Regions from separate parts of the Candidatus Allofournierella merdavium genome, predicted to be linked through region 1. Evidence: predicted binding sites of a transcription regulator. Region 1 holds the regulator's gene; each other region holds the start of a gene.
What was found. The regulator NrdR, encoded in region 1, represses ribonucleotide reductase genes. The targets are predictions, from matches to a motif close to CACNANATNTNGTG.

Region 1 (5,761 bases):
ATGTGATGGACGGCTGCGCCAAGCGCACGGTGGAACTGTGCAAGCAGGCGGGCGTGGTGCTGACCCCCGCCGGCGCCGCGTATCCCTATGGCATTGATCCCCACGATCACCACCTGCGCATCGCCCCCACCTATCCCAGCCTGGAGGAGTTGGAGCAGGCCGCGACGCTGCTTTGCATCTGCGTGCGCATCGCCACGCTGGAAAAACTGCTGGCCAAATAAACCCTGTCCCGGAAGGGCCGCCCTCGCAAAAAAGGGCGGCCTTTTCTTGCGTGTTGACAAAGATGCCGGATGATGGTATATTTCATTTAACAATAAAGTTAAATGTTAAATGAGGTGACTTCATGGCGATGCAGGATACGCTGCGGGCGCTTGCAGACCCCACGCGCCGTGAAATACTGACACTGCTGCGTGCAGGCCCGCGAACAGCCGGGCAGATCGCCGAGCGGTTCCCGGTTTCGGCGGCGGCGGTCTCCCGTCATCTGTCGGTGCTGAAGGAAGCGGACCTTGTGCGGGATCGGCGGGACGGCAAGTATATTTACTATGAACTCAACGCCTCGGTGCTGGAGGAGATCCTGCTCTGGTTGACGATGCTGAAGGGGGAAGGGAACCATGGAACTTTTGAATAGACGCAAGGCGCTGGCATCCTCCGCGCTCATCCTGCTGCCTGCGATGGCCGGCATTGCGCTGTGGAACCGCCTTCCCGGCGGGAATGGCCCGGAAAAGCTGGCTTTCTGCCTTGGTACACCCGCCGCGATGCTGGCGACTCACTGGCTGTGCCTCTGGCTCACCTTCCGCACCAACCGACAAAACGGGCAGAGCAAAAAGGCTCTGGAACTGGTGTATTGGCTGCTGCCCTGTGTTTCGTTGTTCTGTAGCGCCGGCACCTGCGCGGTGGCGCTGGACGTAAAATTGGGCTGGGAGCGGCTGGTGCCCGCCAGCCTGGGGCTGATGTTCCTTGTCATCGGCAACTACATGCCCAAAATGAAGCGCAATCCCACGCTGGGCATCCGTCTGCCCTGGACGCTGGCCAACGAAGAGAACTGGAACCGCACCCACCGCGCGGGTGGCAGGATGTGGGTCGCGGGCGGCCTTGTGCTGCTGGTGTTCTGCCTGCTGCCGGAGACTGCCATGATCGCGGGAATGCTGGCGGTCATCGCGGTTTTGGCCGTGGCGCCCTGTGTCTATTCCTACCGGCTGTACCGCGCGCAGGTTCAAAACGGCAGCTGGAACGCGACTCTGCGCAGGTCAAAGGCCGACCGTATGGTGGCGGCTGCCGTACTGGCCATTCTGGCCGCGGCGGCGGTGGGAACCTTTGTGCTTCTCTTCACCGGCGACATCCGTTATACCGTGGGGCAGAGCGCCCTCACGATTCAGGCGAGTTACTGGCCTGACGCCAAGGTGGATTACGTCGATGTGGAGAGCGTGGAGTACGCTGAGGGCGTCCCGGCAGGAAGCCGTACAAACGGTTTCGGCTCGCCGCGCCTTTCCATGGGGGCCTTCCGCAACGATGTGTTCGGAGATTACACCCGCTACGCTTACACCGGCTGTGAGGCCTGTATTGTGCTGCAGGTGAAAGGGAAGACCATGGTGCTCAGCGCGGCGGATGAAAGCGAGACAAAGGCCCTGTACGAAGCACTTTTGAACAAAACCAGAGGATAAAAATCTTTTCTTTATGGAAAAATATGTTATACTGTTGGTATAGCGTTTTGATGGCGGCTCAGCGGCCGCCCATTCCCCAGCCAAGGAGGAAAAAGCCATGAAATGCCCCTATTGCGGCGAACTCGACTCCAAGGTGATCGACTCGCGTCCCACCGAGGACGGTGAGAAGATCCGCCGCCGCCGTGAGTGCCTGAGCTGCTCCAAGCGCTTCACGACCTACGAGATCGTGGAGACGGTGCCTTTGATGGTCATCAAGCGGGACCGCTCCCGCGAAGCGTTCGACCGGCAGAAACTGCTGGGCGGCATGCTGCGGGCCAGCGAAAAGCGGGAGGTCAGCTATCAAACGCTGGAGGCCGCTGTGGACAACATCGAACAAACCTTGCTGAACAGCTATGAGCGGGAGGTCACCTCCATGCGCATCGGGGAGTTGGCCATGGCGGAACTGAAAAAGATTGACGAGGTGGCCTATGTGCGCTTTGCCTCGGTCTATCGGCAGTTCAGCGATCTGAACACCTTCATGGATGAGCTGAAGGATATGCTCAACAGCCACTCCTCAAAGCATACTGAAAAATAAGTGGCCGGTCATCAGGATCTGGGTGCGCGCTTTCCCCAGTTCGCTCTGCAGATCCTGCTGGTTGTCCGGCCCCACATAGGCCGAAAGGCCGCCCAGACACATGGCGATGCCGCTGAGGTAATCCCGCTTGATGAACAGCGCCATCCAGTGTTCACGATGGGCAAAATAGTCGTTCATCTCGTCGATGGTGCGCAGGGCCTCCTCGTAACTGCCGGCCGCGCTCAGCTGCCCGATCCTGTCCAGATCCTGCAGCAATGCGTCGTTGGTGGTGTGCACCAGGATGCTGCTGGCAATGATCAACACCACCAGAAGCGCCAGCAGGCCAAACGCTGCTCGCACCCGTTTCATCCTCTCGTCCTCCCTTCGGAGAGCCGCTGAATCCTCAGCGGCTCTCTTTTTTTATCAGCTGAGTCTGGCCGGAATCGTCCCCCAGCAGCAGAAGCACCTGCCGCAGGGTGCATTTGTTCTGCCGCAGCACCTTTTCCAGCCATTTTTCGTTTTTTCCGCACCAGGCAAGATTGTCGGTCAGCGGCCGGCCGTCGATCACCAGAGGTACCATGGGGGTGCGGGCCTGGGGCGGGGGGATGTGCAGGTCTTCCCGGGTGGGGGTATCCTTTTGCTGCATCCGGCTGACGCTCAGGGTACCGTTGGTCTCCACCAGCGCGTAGTTTACTTCGGCGGGGTCGAAGATGTCCTTGCTCCGCAGCGCTTCCAGCAGATCGCTGGCGCTGAAGCGCAGTTCCCGCAGGGTCTTCTGGTCGATCTTTCCGCCGCGGATCACCGCCACCGGCGTGCCGGACAGGATCCTGGCCGCCGTGGGGCTCAGGTAACACAGCGCGGAGGAGAGCAGTTCCAGCACCACGATCAGGCAGACCGGGGCAAGGCTGGCGGCCAGCGGTACCTCCGGCGATTCGATGGAGATGGAGGCAAGATTGGAGATCAGGATGGTGGATACCAGTTCCGAGGGCTGCAGTTCGCCCAACTGGCGCTTTCCCATCAGCCGCATGGCGGCAACGATCAAAAGGTAGATCATCAAGGTTCGGAGCATGAGCACCAACATACGAAACTCCTCCCGGCATGTGGTTTTGCGGCGTCGGGGCCGGGGTATACTAAGCAGCGAGGTGAAACACGATGCCAAAACCCCTGTCTTGTTCGCTGAAAGCGAATGTTGCCCGCCTGAAAGAGATGTTTGGCAATTCCGCCGACCTGTATGCAAAGCCCGTAGAGGTGCGCGGCATACCCTGCTGCCTGTGTATGTTCGAGGGCCTGTCCACCCTGGAACGGCTGTGGGTGGTGATGCTCTCGATGCTCAACGAAAGCCGCTTTGAACCCGCTGACGGGCAGGAGTTGTTCGACTATATCCAGAATCGAACCGATCTGCCGGTGGAGAACACGCCGGTGGAGGACTTTGACGCGCTGCGCACCCAGCTCACCGCGGGCACGACGGTGATGCTCATCGACAACTGCTGTAAAGCGATAGTGCTTTCCACTCAGAATATGCAGTTCCGCTCGGTACAGGAGCCCTCCGGCGAAGGGGACATCCGTGGCTCCCGGGAGGGCTTTTGCGACCTTGTGCGGATCAATGTGAGCCTGGTGCGCCGGCTGGTGCGCACTGAGACGCTCACTACCCGGATCTTTCCCGTTGGCCGGCGCACGGCTACCGAGGTGGCCGTGTTGTACGACCGGGCGCTGGCAAAGCCGGATTTCGTAAACGCCATCGTGGAAAAGCTGCAGGCGGTGGATCTTCCGGTGCTGTTTGACAGCGGCTATCTGGCGCCTTTTCTGCAGCGGGGAAGCTTCAGTTTCTTTCAGGAAGTAGGATACACCGAACGCCCGGTGACCGCCGCCGCAAAGATCTGCGAGGGCAAGATCGTGGTGCTGGTGAACGCCAGCCCCTTCGCGATGATCGTGCCCTATTTCTTCAACGAAAACTTTCAGAGCCTGGACGACTATGCCGGCAAGGCTTACTTTGCCAGCGCCGTGCGGCTGCTCAAATACACTGCGTTCCTTTTATCCGTGCTGCTGCCGGGGCTGTTCGTCTCCATCGCGGAATACACGCCGGAACTCTTCCCGCCACAGCTGCTCTACAAGGTGGCCGCCGCCGAGACGGCCACGCCTCTGCCGCTGTTCATGGAGATGATGCTGGTGATCGTGCTGCTGGAGATCATCCGGGAGGCCGGCCTGCGGCTGCCGAAGCCCATCGGCCATTCGGTGAGCCTGGTGGCCGCGCTGATCGTGGGGGACGCCGCCACCAAGGCCGGCATCATGAGCACGCCGGTGCTGATCGTCGCGGCGCTGACCACCATCTCCATCTTCGTGATCCCCTCGCTGTACGAGCCGGCCACCGTTCTGCGGGTGCTGTTTGTGCTGGCCGGCGGTCTGTTTGGGCCCTTCGGCATGGTGACCATGTTTTTTCTGATGCTGGTGAGCATCTGCGGGATGCACTCCTTCGGCGTGCCTTACACCTCGCCGCTTGTGCCCTTTGGCCGCGGCGCGATGCGGGATGCCCTGGTGCGGATGCCCTGGCATCGGCTGGCGGACCATCCCTTTGACGTGAACGATCTGCCCGGTGGTGAACAGCAGTATGAATCATGAATCGATTTTTGAGCAAAAGCAGGCGGGGGTGCTGGTGCTCGCCGCCTTTCTGACCGACAGTTTTATCCAGCCCTTCGGGCGGCAGGCCGACGTTCTGCCCGCCCGCACGGCCATCCTGTCGGGCGCCGTCCAGTTTGCCCTGCTGTGCGGGATAACGGTCCTGTACCTGCGCTGGTGCGGGCGCGGGCAGCCCGGGAGGCTCCGCTCGCTGCTTTTGTGCGGCGCGCTGGTGATCTCCATCGCGCTGGAGATCATCCAGGGTGAACGGTTTTATAACTATGTGATGCAACAACAGCTGCAGGCGCTGGTGTTTTTGATCCTCGTGTTCGGCGCCGCCTATTACGGAGCCTTCGCCGGGGTGCAGGCGCTGGGCCGCGCGGCCTGGCCGGTGCTGGTGCTGGCGGGGGCGTCGGTGCTGGCGCTGGGTTGGTCGGTGGCGGGGCAGATGCAGTTCAGCCACCTGCAAACGCCGGCCGCTTCGCCCGAATTGCTGGCGCGGCTTGCGTTGGAGCGCTTTTATCTGCCGCCGGAACTCATCCTGCTGCCCTTTCTCTGCAGGCGGGGCGGCAGCGGGCGCGGCGCGGCCAAACTGATCGGGGTCGTTTTCCTGGTGGACAGCCTGCTGGCATTGCTGGGGGAGATGACCCTGGGTGTCGCCTATGCAAACGAGACGCAGCCCGTGTACACCATCGCGCGGCTGGGCGGACTGTCGGTCTTCCGCCGTCTGGACGCGCTGCATGTAGGGGTGTGGCTGTTGCTGTTCCTCATCAAGATCAGCCTGTATTTTGCCGGGTTTGTGGCGCTGTGGCAGAACATTAAGCCGTGTAAAGGTCATGCACCTTACTGGATTGCCCTGGCCGCGGTGATGGGAGCGTTCCTGATGGTCTGGAACCAGCGCGAGGCGCAGGCGATGCTGGTCCAGCAGGTGCTG
Region 2 (5,761 bases), on a different contig from region 1:
GCCGTAGTTGATGCTGCTGAAGGGGGTCTGGGCGCCGGCGCGGGAGTGCATGGTGTTCAGGTTGTGCACAAAGCCCTCCATGGCCTGATAGGTGTCCCGGTCGGTCTGCCGGTAGGCCCGGCGGCGGGCGGTGGCCGCCACATGGGCCGCCTGCTCATCCGTGAGGGCGCTGGCGTCGGCCAGGGCCTCGGCCACCAGCCGGTCGAACTCGTCGGCCTTCACCTCCATGCGGGGGGGCATCCCCAGCGCGTCGGAGGCCTTGTTCACCGCGGCCTTGGCCAGGGCGCTCTCGTCCTGCGAGTCCAGCAGGTCCTCGGCGGCCTCCGCCAGCTTTTGGGTGTAAAGCTTGGCAAAACTCTTGCGGATGCCCTCGGCCATGCCGTAGTCGAAGTTCGGGATGCTCTGGCCGCCGTGCTGGTCGTTCTGGTTGGACTGGATGGCGATGGCCGCCAGCGCCGCGTAGCTGCCGATGCTGGCCGGCTCGCGCAGAAAGCCGTGGCCGGTGGAAAAGCCCCCGTGGAACAGCCGCAGGATGTCGATCTGGGTGCAGGTGGTGGTGAGGGAGTAGAAGTCGAAATCGTGGATGTGGATGTCGCCCTCACTGTGGGCCTTGGCCTGCTCGGGGGTGAGCAGGTAGGCCGCGTTGTAGGCCTTGGCGCCGGCGGTGCCGATCTGCAGCATGCTGCCCATGGCGGTGTTGCCGTCGATGTTGGCGTTGTCCCGCTTCATGTCGCTGATGCGGGCGTCCACGTTGGTGATCTCGTCGATGGTCTTCATCAGGCTGGTGTTGGCCTCGCGGATGCGGGTGCGGTTGGCCCGGTACAGAATGTACTTCTTGGCCGCCTCGTCGTGGCCGCACTCCATCAGGCCGGTCTCCACCGCGTCCTGGATCTGCTCGATGGAGGGGGATTCCTCGCCGCAGTCCACCTCCAGGTGGCGGGCCACCTTGTTGGCCACCCGGGCCGCCTCCCTCGCGTCCCCCTCGCCGGCGGCCTCCAGGGCCTTGAGCACGGCGGCCGCGATCTTGCCCTCGTCGAACAACACCACGCGACCGTCCCGCTTGATCACACTTTTAATCATGGCAAACACTCCTTTTTATCCGGCTTCGCGCTGGTTTTTGCCACGATCTGCGTGACTGAACGCCGCCCGGTGATTCTCTGTATTTTGGGGTTGGAACCGTACAATGACCATTATGACATCTACATATAGTGGCTGTCAATATGAGTGGGCGCAAAATTAACGCCAAGGTTTCGGTGATTTTTTTGTGAGTTTTGCTTTCGCCGTTCAAAAGCCGCCGAAAACATGATACAATGGTTCATGTGAGCGCGCCGCGCAAAGCGCGCAGTATCCTATTATACCCAAAACCCTGCGAAAAGAAAGGGGGCGTTTCGGGGTGCCCGGTGAAAGCCTTCGAAGCGCCGGCGGCGTGGAATACACCCTCACCCGCAAGCGGGTGAAGAACCTGAACCTGCGCCTTGGGCCGGACGGCAGCGTGCGGGTGAGCGCCCCGGCGCGGGCCAGCCTTGCGGCGGTGGACGCCTTTGTGGCCGCCCACGCAGAGTGGGTGCGCCGGGCCCAGGACAGAGCCGCCCGGGCCGCGGCGGAGCGCGCGGCCATCCCCGCGCCGGACCCCGCCGCCTGCCTCGCCCTTTACACAGAGGTGAGCGACCGGGTGTTTCCCCTCTTCCGGGAGGTATTGGGGGGCGAAAAGCCCACACTGAAGGTGCGGGACATGCGCACCCGCTGGGGCAGCTGCCACCCCGGCAAGCGGCAGATCACCCTGGCGGCGCGACTGGCGCTGCAGCCCGCCGCGGCGGTGGAGTATGTGGTGGTGCACGAGTACTGCCACTTTGTGCACCCGGACCACCAGGCCGGTTTCTGGGCGCTGGTGGGCAGCATCCTGCCGGACTACAAGGCCCGCCGGGCCCTTTTGCGAAACGCGCGCTGACGGCGCGCCATCCACGGAAAGGAAGATGCCCTTGGACGCCAAATACAAACGCCTGGCGAACAACACCCTGCTGTTCGCCGTCAGCAACTTCTCCGCCAAACTGCTGAGCATCGTGCTGCAGCCCTACATCACCTTTGCCATGGGCCAGGTGGAGGAGGTGGGCATCACCAAGCTGGTGCAGAACATCGGCTCGCTGCTCATCCCCCTGGTGAGCATGGGGGTGAGCTACGCCATCATCCGCTTCGGGCTGGACGAAAAGGTCAAAAAGGGCGCGGTGTTCACCGACGGCCTGGTGACCATCCTCACCGGCTTTGTGCTCATGCTGTGCTGCTACCCGCTGCTGCGGTTCATCCCGCTGTTCGCGGAGTACGCGCCCTTCCTTTATATTCATGTGCTGGTGAGCTGCCTGCGCACCTGGTGCACCCAGTTCGTGCGCAGCCGCCAGCTGAACCGGCTGGTGGCGGTGGACGGCGTGCTCTGCAGCGCCACCAACCTGGGGTTCACCATCCTGTTTTTGTCCGGGTTTCACATGGGGGCCAAGGGCTATGTGCTGGCCATCATCTGTTCCGACGCCCTGAGCGCCCTGTTCGTGTTCTCCATCGCGGGGCTGGGGCGGTATCTGCGGGCGCGGTACTTCTCGGCGGCGCTGTGGCGGCAGATGCTGGCCTACGCCCTGCCCATGGTGCCCGCCCAGATCAGCTTCTGGGTCATCAATGCCAGCGATCTGTTCTTTGTGCAGGCCATGTGCGGCGGCTACAAGGACCAGACCGGCGAGTACTGGACCGGCCTGCTGGGGGTGGGCTATTTTCTGCCCACCATCCTGTCGGTGCTGGGCACCATCTTCTACGAGGCGTGGCAGCTCTCCGCCGTGACCGAGAAGGAGGGCCGCCAGCGGTTTTTCAGCCGGGTGTTCGGGCTGTACCAGAGCCTGCTGTTCTGCTGCTGCTCCGGCATCATCCTGCTGTGCCGGCCGCTGATGTTCATCTTCAAGGCCAACTTCTTCGACGCCTGGCAGTTCGTGCCCATGCTGGCCATCGGCACCCTGTTCAGCTGCCTGAACCAGTTTTTGAACAGCATCTACATGGTGGAAAAGCGCAGCACCCTCTCCCTTTACACCATGCTGGCGGGGGCGGTGGTCAACTGCCTGCTCAACTGGGCGTTCATCCCGCTGATGGGCCCGGTGGGGGTGACCCTGGCCAGCTTTTTGAGTTACTTTGTGGTGTTCATCCTGCGGGCGGTGAACACCCGCGGCCTGCTGCGGCTGGACTACGCCCCCCTTCGCCTTTCCTTCAATCTGGCCATGGTGCTGGCCGAGGCGGGTCTGATGATCTTCCAGACCCCCTACTGGCCCCTGTGGTGCACCCTGCTCACGGCGGGGGTGTGCGCCTTCAATTTCCAGGGCGTGCTGGGCATCGCCCTGCAGCTGCTGGGCAAAGGACGCCGCCGGCGCCGCGCCTGACCGGCCCCGCAGGGGGGGCCGCCGCGCCCCCCCAAAAGCAAGAAAACCAGCCCCCGGAGGAAGCCAAAGCGCTTCTTCCGGGGGCTGGCTGCGTTTTACAGCCCGGGTCGCCGCCCTCTTTTTTGCACGGTCACCCTTCCGCCGCGGGCTGGCCGCCCTCCGCCGCCGGTTCCGCCGCCTCCGGGGCGGGCTCGGTGACTTCCGGGGCCGGCTCGGTGACTTCCGGCGCGGACTCGGTCACCTCCGGCTCGGGTTCCGTCACCTCCGACGTGGGTTCGGTCACTTCCGGTTCGGGCTGGGTGACCTCCGGGGCGGGCTCGGTCACTTCCGGGGCGGGTTCGGTGACCTCCGGCGTGGGTTCGGTCACTTCCGGTTCGGGCTGGGTGACCTCCGGTTCGGACGCCGGCGCGAACATGCAGGACCCGGTGTAGGTGTGCGCCCCGCCCCAGCAGCCGTCCACATAGCGGTCGTTGCAGCTGCCGGTGTGCAGATGCTGGCTCAGGGGGCAGCCGTCGTCAAAGGTGGTGGGGGCGGGGGCATAGTCCTCCTCCCGCACCGGGTGGCCCCACACCTCCGACATCACCCAGCCGGGCATCAGGCTGCCGTCGGGGGCGTAGCCGTATTCCTCGCTGAGGGTGCTGCCGGGCACGACGCCCCAGTCCAGCTGCTCCTGGGTGACGGCGTGGTATTCCAGGCCGCAGCTGGGGCAGATGCCGTTTTTGTAGCCGTCGCCGTGGTAATGGAGGATGTTGGGGTCGGCGCTCTGGTGGGCGCCGCAGGCGGGGCAGCTCTGGTTGGGATACTGCCGGCCGGCGCCGCATTCGGTGCAGTAATACTTCGCCGCGGCGGCCTGGGCCTGGGGGGCGCTTTGGGTCTGCTGCACGGCGGAGGACGAAGAAATGGCCTTGGAAGCGGAAGAAGACTTGGACGAAGAAGCGACTTTGGACGAAGCCTTGGACGAGGAAGCGGTCCTGGACGAGGAGGCGGCGGTCTTCTCCTCCTCCAGGGCGGAAACGCCCGTCTGCCGCGGCGCGGAGTCGGCCCGGACGCGGGACGACATATAGCCCGCCTGCGTGGACGGCGCTGGGGACGGCTGCGCGACGGGCAAGGCGCTCGCAACGGCGATCTGCCCCACCATCAGGCCGCCCACGCCCAGTCCCACCGCCGCCGCGATGCCGGCCTTTGCCGCGGCCGACAGCCCCGCGCCGGTCAGCAGGGCATGTGCGCCGGAGGACAGCGCCGCGGCGGCGAGGATCTCGGCGCCGGCCGCCGCCTTTGCCCCGCCCGCCGCAACCGACGCGCCCAGCGCGCCGCGGAGGATGGCGTCGCTCCTGTCCGGCGCAAGGGTATACCGGTCGGCGCAGTTTTGCAGCGCGCGGCGGATGATCCGGAAGGGGAGCGGGAAGATGTGCAGCCGCACGCCCTGCCGTTCCACCTCCCGCACGCCTGCCCGCAGCTTTTCCCGGGCATACCGCAGCCGGCTTTTCACGGTGTTCTCGCTCACCTGCAGCGTTTGCGCGATCTGCGCCACCGACAGCTCTTCATAATAAAACATATAGGCGCAGAACCGCTGTTCCTGGGGCAGGTCGTCCACCAGCCCGGCGATGATGCGGCTCGTTTCGCGCTGGTCCAGCGCCTCTTCCGGCCGGGCGTCCGGATCGGGGTCGGCCGGCTCGGCGGCGGCCCCCTCCGTTTCGTCGGGCGGCGTGAGCGGCACCTCCCGCCGCCGGCCGGCCTTGCGCAGGGCAACGTTGTTGCTGATGCGCATGGCCCAGCTGAAGAATTTTTCCGGTTTGCGCAGGGTCTGCAGGTTTTGCACCACCAGGATGGCCGTTTCCTGCACCACGTCCTCCGCGCTTTCACGATCCCGCAGGATCTTGAACGCCACAAAATAGCAGCGGTCTTTGTACAGGGCAAACAGCTGCCCCATCGCCTCGTTGTCTCCCTCCTGCGCCTGCTTCACAAGCAGACAGACGCGCTCCCGTTCACTCATAAACGGCACCTCCCATCGTTGTTCTGACCTTACTATAGGGCCGCCCCGAAACTTTTTTAAAAAAATTTCGAAAAAATTAAAACCTTCGGCCGCCCGGAGGTATCTATCAGGTGTCGGACGAAATCACTCTACATAAAAAAGGAGAGAATGAATATGAAAAGGACTCATGAAATGATGCGCAAGGCGGCGATGCTGGCGGCAGCCGCCGGGCTGCTGCTCGCCCTGGCGGGGTGCGACGCGGCCGCGAACTCCGCCGTGACGGCTTCGTCCGCCACCCAAAGCACCTCCGAAACCGCCGCGGCGGACAGTTCCCCCTCCGCGGCGAAGGACGCCGCCGGCAAAACCGCTGCCTCGTCCAAGA
Region 3 (5,761 bases), on a different contig from region 1:
TTCTCCTTGCGTTTTTCGTCGATCATGGCTTGCAGTTCATCCAGCGTGTTGTCCGACAACTGGTCGGAGTTCAAAAAATTCGCGAAAAGGCTGGCGAAGCTGCCGCCGAACATCTTGTCCACCAGAGTGGTGGTCTCGGCGCTTTGCACCTGCTGCCGTGTGACAAGGGGCGTTACGATGTACTTGGGATACTCCCGGGAGATGGCTCCCTTGCCCTCCAGCCGCTTGAGAACAATGTAGGTAGTGCTTTTCTTCCAGTTGTACTTCTTGAGAAACGCGTCGGCCAGGTCCGCCGCCAGGCAGGACCCGTGCTCCCACAGATATTCCATCAACAGAAGTTCCGAGTCGAAGATCTTGATCTCTCCCATCGTATCCCCCCCATTTTATTATTATAAATTTATTATCAGTTTATCGTTTCCCCCGCCGCGCGTCAAGTAAAACTCTTCCGAAAAACGCGGAAAAAATGTGAAATTTTCGTCAGCGCCCCCAGGGCACGATGAAAGCCCCGGCGGGCAACTCGCCAAGAATATGGCCAGCCGCCTGCCGGGGCTTCGTTCATCTTTGCAAAAACTCAGCGGATGGGGCACACGCCGTTCACGCAGTCGGAGGCGCCGATGTCCAGTTCCGTCTCCTCGTGCTCGTAGCGGCAGAGCAGCGCCGGGTTGAAGGGGCGCATCTCCGCCTTGCGGCGCTCGTACTCCGCCTGTTCGATCTCCTCATAGGGCAGCAGTTCGTAGAAGCTGTCGTCGTAGCTCAGGAAGGAGAGGGCCACCACATCATCCCAGTGATCCCAGACCCACTGCTCCACGTCGTCCCACTCGTTGTCCCGCACATGCACCGTGATGGAGCAGTTGTGGTCCACATAGTGCTCCATGAACATCTTGTAGTTCTCCAGCTGCTCGATGGCGGTCACATCACCCTTCACACGGCCGGCAGGCGCCTTGACCGGGAACTCCAGCACCTTGGTGGTGGGGTCTTCCGGATCCTGGCCCACCTCGGGCAGCACCGGATAGCCCAACTCCTCGCAGACGCGGCACAGGGGGTCGGTGGCGGTGATGCGCACCCGGCGGATGTAGTAGGGCGAGTGGGAATAGTGCACGCCGCTGGACACGGTGGGCAGCAGCGACAGGGTGCCCTCCGGCTTCAGGGTGGTCACCAGCAGCGGGCGGTTGCCGCCCAGCTGGTCGGCCATTTCATCGGCGGCTTTGCGGGCCTCGGCGCGCAGGGCATCCAGCAGTTCCGCCTGTTCGGCCCGGTCAATGCCGGTGGCGTTGACCATGTCCTGCCAGCCGGTGAGGGAGCAGCCCAGCAGACGGTCCCGCTTCTGCACCCGGTCCCACCGGTACATCTCCAGTTCCCGGCAGGTCATGCGGTAGCCCGCCCGGGCGGACAGACGCTGTGCCTCCAGCAGGCCCGCCCGGTCCAGGCTGCCGTCCGGCTGCACAAAGGCCATCACGTTCACGGTGGTCAGGTTGCACAGGCCGTTGGAATCCAGCAAAATCTCGCCGCAGGGGTTGCAGCCGCAGAAATTTGGCCGGCGCTTGAGGCCCGCCTCCTCGTTGATCCAGCCCGGCTCGCCGGAATAGCGCATCTGCTGCAAATGCCAGTGCAGCTTTTCCCGAGTGGGCTTTTTGCGGTAGAAGATGGAGTTGTTGCTCATCTGCCGGTGGGCGATGCTCTTGTCGATCTCCCAATGCCCGTTCACCTGGCGGTAAAGGTTGGACTTGGCCTGGATGCAGGTCTCGTCGTCCGCGTCCACCAGGCCGATCTCGGAGGTGCGGCGCACGCCGCCCGAGACCACGTTCTCGCCGATGATGTTGGCAATGTCCAGAAGGTCGATGGGCCGCAGCTGGGTGCTCGCCGCGCCATCCCGGGCGCCGGCGGCCGTGACCACCTTGTGAATCTTGTCCAGCATGGTCATCATGGAACCAGAACCGCTGGCGGTGCCGCCGAAGGTCTTGAGCCGCTCGCCCTTCGGCCGGATGGAATCGTAGTTCACCACCAGGGTGGTAACGCCCTCGTACTCCCGGTTGGTGATGAGTTCAAAATACCGGGTGAGCGCCTGGGCCCAGCCCTCCTTGGAGTCGCCGATGGCGAGGGTGGCGGTCTCACGCTGGAAGGTAAGGTTGGTGTATTCCAGCCGTTCATTTGCCGGCACCGGGTCGTAGGACTTGTGCAGGATCTCCAGGTCGGTGCGCACCGGCGGCAGCTGGTCGGCGTCGGATTTCAGCACCCGCACCCCCACGCCGCTGCCCACCATCAGCAGGTAGAACAGGTCGTGGTAGGCCACAAAATCGTTGATGACGGTGAAGGCGCAGTTGTAGTTGGCCATGGGGTACTTTTCCGCCACCGGCGTGCCGCCCACCCACAGGGTGCGGCCGGACAAAAACTGCCGCAGGTTGTAGATGTTGTCATAGAGTTTTTCCGCCTCTTCCCGGGAGGTGGCCGCCAGCGAAGTGTTGTATTCCACCGCGCGGCGCACCGTCTCCCACCAGAATTCCCGCCGGCCCTGCTGGGGCAGGTAACGGGAATAGGTGCGGGTATAAACGAAGGCGCCCAGCTGCTCCATGGGGTTGGGGGCGTGCTTGTAGGGGCTGAGGAACTCCCGGGTCAGGATGCCCTCCTGCCACTCGCCGCTTGCGCGCTCCTTCTCCTTTTGCACGCGGTAGAGGATATAGGTCTTGGCGGTGCGGTAGAACTGCTGCTCGAACAGCGTCTCCTCCACCGCGTCCTGGATGCGCTCGATGTCCACGATCTCCTGGCCGGTGGCCGCCAGTTTGGCCTCCACCGCCTCGGTGACCCGATCCACCCCTTCCGGGTCGTGTTCCCCTGCCGCGGCGGCGGCCAGGGTGATGGCACGGCGTATAAATTCAGCGTCAAAGGGCACGACCTTGCCGCTGCGCTTGCGTACGTTCATTGCGATCTCCTCCCAAGAAATATTTGCGCGACACACTATATATAGTATTGCTATCGCGGCAAAAAGTCAATATATTGTTTGCTTTTCCGCACGACGGAACGCCTTTTTCGTGCGGGCCCGTTCGCCGGGCAAGGCCCGGCCAAACCAACGCGAGGATAGCCCGGCAGCACCCTGCGCGCCGGCTTTGCCGGTCACCTTGTTTACTTTTTCAGTATAGCAGGTGATACATCCCACTGAAAGGACTTTCAGTCGGCGTTTTTGTCACCTCACCCGGAAATTTCTCGATCTTTGGGTGACGTGGTCACCGAAAGGCGGCGGCGTTTTGGATATACTAACTTTGAAAGAACGGAAAGGAGCTGATCCTACTATGGCGGCTGTAAATATAAATAAGGAAGAATTCGGGCAACTGCGCGGCGGGGACCTGCCGGTGCTGGTGGACTTCTGGGCGCCCTGGTGCGGCTACTGCCGCCGGATCGGCCCGGCATACGAGCAGATCGCGGAGGAATACGCCGGCCGTCTGGTGGCGGCGAAGGTGAACATCGACGAAGAGGGCGCGCTGGCCAGCGCGGAGGGCATCGAGGTGATCCCCACCCTGGTGCTCTACCGCGGCGGCAAGGCCCTTGGTTCCGTCGTGGCGCCGGCCTCCAAGGCGGCGATCGACAAATTCATCCGTGAGACCCTGGGCCAGTGAGGAGATTGAAATGAGCGAGACGCATGTTTACGATATGATCGTGGTGGGCGGCGGGCCGGCGGGATACACTACCGCCCTTTACGCCGTGCGGGCCGGGCTGGACACGCTGGTGCTGGAAAAGCTCTCGGCGGGCGGCCAGATGGCGCTGACCCAGGAGATCGACAACTACCCCGGCTTTGAGGACGGCGTCAACGGATTCGACCTGGCGGAAAAGATGCAGCGGCAGGCCGAGCGCTTCGGCGCAAAAACCGTGTACGCCGAGGTGGAGCGGCTGGACCTCTCCGCCGCGCCGAAAGAACTCACGACCAGCGAGGGCATATTCCGCGCCCGGGTCGTTGTGCTGGCCACCGGCGCCAATCCCCGGGAACTGGGCCTTGCGGATGAGGCGGCCCTGGTGGGGCGGGGCGTGGCCTACTGCGCCGCCTGCGACGGGATGTTTTACAAGGGCAAGACCGTCGCCGTGGTGGGCGGCGGCAACTCCGCCGCCGAGGACGCGCTGCTGTTGAGCCGCGTGGCGAAGAAGGTCATCCTCATCCACCGCAGGGACACGCTGCGCGCCACAAAGGTATACCACGACCCGCTGATGCGCGCGCAGAACGTGGAATTTCGCTGGAACAGCGCCGTTGACGGGCTGCTGCACGGGGACAAGCTGACCGGCGTGCGGCTGCGGGATGTGCGCACAGGGGAAACCACCGAACTTTCCTGCGACGGCCTGTTCGTCAGCATCGGCAGAAAGCCCGCCACCGAACTGGTGAAAGGGCAGCTGGCGCTGGACGACGGCGGGTATATCCTGGCGGATGAGACGACGAAGACCAGCCTGCCCGGCGTTTTTGCCGTGGGAGACGTGCGCACCAAACCCCTGCGCCAGGTGGTGACGGCGGTGGCGGACGGAGCCGTGGCCGTGCAGATGGCGGAGGAATATCTGGCCGGAGGTGACTGAGATGGAAGAAGCGTTGAAAAAATGGATGCGCCCGGCGCTGTTTGCCCTGGCGGGCGCGCTGGCGGGCCTTGCATACTACTGCCTGGTGGGCTGTTCCACCGGGGGCTGCCTGATCACAACCAGTCCCTTTGTCACCATGGCGTACATGGGCATTGCGGGCTGGCTGCTCTCCGGCATGCTGGGTATGGACTGCGATGAGCGCTGCAAAAAGCAGCGCATCAAATAAACGGGTTTCCCTCCTGGCGGCATCCCTCCTGCCGCCAACAGACACCGGCAGCGGGCGGTCGTGTTCTACGACCGCCCGCTGCCGGTGTTTGTTGTTATAGTTGTTATAAAGGTAAACTCAGTCGGCGTAAATGACCTGCACCCCCTGCTCGCGGTACTTTTCCGCGACACTGTTTGGCAGGGCCGGGTCGGTAATGATGGTGTTGATCTCCTGCACACTGGCGATCCGGGTAAAGGCGGTGTGGCCGAACTTGGAGGAATCTATCATGCAGATGATCTGGTCCGCGGCGGCCATAAAGGCCCGTTTGGTGGAGCGGTCTCCGTAATAAAAAATCATCAGGCCGTTGTCAAGATCAATGGTGCTGGTGCCCAGAAAAAGCTTGCTCACCCGGTACTTCTTGATAAACTGGATCGCGTCCTCCCCATTGATGACATAGGATTCCCCGTCCCGCTTTAATGAACCACCGATGACATACAATTTCACGTTATCTTTATACAGCAGTTCGTTGATGATGAAGATGTCGTTTGTGAGAACGGTGATGCGAAAATCCCCCAGCAGTTTGGCCAGTTCCAGCGAGGTGCTTCCATCATCCAGCAAGATCACCTCATTCTCGTTGAGCAGAGACAATGCCTTGTGCGCAATGCTGGATTTTTCCGGCAGGTTTCGCTGGCGATGGGTCGCGGTCGGGTAAGAGGAAGGCGGCTGCTTGGACAGGACCGCCCCGCCGTGCACACGTTGAAGCAGCCCCATCCTTTCCAGCTTTTCCAGATCCAGGCGCACGGTTTTGGGTGTGACATTCAGAAGCGTACTCAGCTGGTGGATGTCGGCCATCTGCTCCTTTTGCAGCAACTCCATGATCTGCTTAAGACGCTTGTTCTGAAGCATAGGTTGTACCCTCCAAGGTTTTATTTGGTTCGTTATGTTAAATGTACCACAGCAGGGAGTAAATTACAACACAAAAAGCACAAAAACAAACTTTTTTCCTTA

Region 2: ACH2A7_RS07105 (anaerobic ribonucleoside triphosphate reductase) is a predicted target of NrdR. The motif match lies at 1,198-1,211, and genes of this name have one in related genera.
Region 3: nrdJ (ribonucleoside-triphosphate reductase, adenosylcobalamin-dependent) is a predicted target of NrdR. The motif match lies at 2,951-2,964, and genes of this name have one in related genera.

Annotation. Positions count from the first base shown of each region.
Region 1 covers NZ_CALWND010000002.1:85,981-91,741, forward strand. Annotated here, with positions in the region: gene ACH2A7_RS01785 (aminotransferase class I/II-fold pyridoxal phosphate-dependent enzyme) at 1-221, shown strand, start outside; gene ACH2A7_RS01790 (autorepressor SdpR family transcription factor) at 344-628, shown strand; gene ACH2A7_RS01795 (SdpI family protein) at 612-1,661, shown strand; gene nrdR (transcriptional regulator NrdR) at 1,759-2,235, shown strand; gene ACH2A7_RS01805 (DUF4363 family protein) at 2,215-2,583, opposite strand; gene ACH2A7_RS01810 (DUF421 domain-containing protein) at 2,618-3,295, opposite strand; gene ACH2A7_RS01815 (spore germination protein) at 3,367-4,830, shown strand; gene ACH2A7_RS01820 (GerAB/ArcD/ProY family transporter) at 4,820-5,761, shown strand, end outside.
Region 2 covers NZ_CALWND010000007.1:51,799-57,559, reverse strand. Annotated here, with positions in the region: gene ACH2A7_RS07105 (anaerobic ribonucleoside triphosphate reductase) at 1-1,080, opposite strand, end outside; gene ACH2A7_RS07100 (M48 family metallopeptidase) at 1,394-1,948, shown strand; gene ACH2A7_RS07095 (lipopolysaccharide biosynthesis protein) at 1,974-3,407, shown strand; gene ACH2A7_RS07090 (sigma-70 family RNA polymerase sigma factor) at 3,538-5,400, opposite strand; gene ACH2A7_RS07085 (hypothetical protein) at 5,554-5,761, shown strand, end outside.
Region 3 covers NZ_CALWND010000001.1:32,339-38,099, forward strand. Annotated here, with positions in the region: gene ACH2A7_RS00145 (BlaI/MecI/CopY family transcriptional regulator) at 1-368, opposite strand, end outside; gene nrdJ (ribonucleoside-triphosphate reductase, adenosylcobalamin-dependent) at 572-2,917, opposite strand; gene ACH2A7_RS00155 (thioredoxin family protein) at 3,285-3,608, shown strand; gene trxB (thioredoxin-disulfide reductase) at 3,619-4,548, shown strand; gene ACH2A7_RS00165 (hypothetical protein) at 4,550-4,774, shown strand; gene ACH2A7_RS00170 (DeoR/GlpR family DNA-binding transcription regulator) at 4,892-5,659, opposite strand.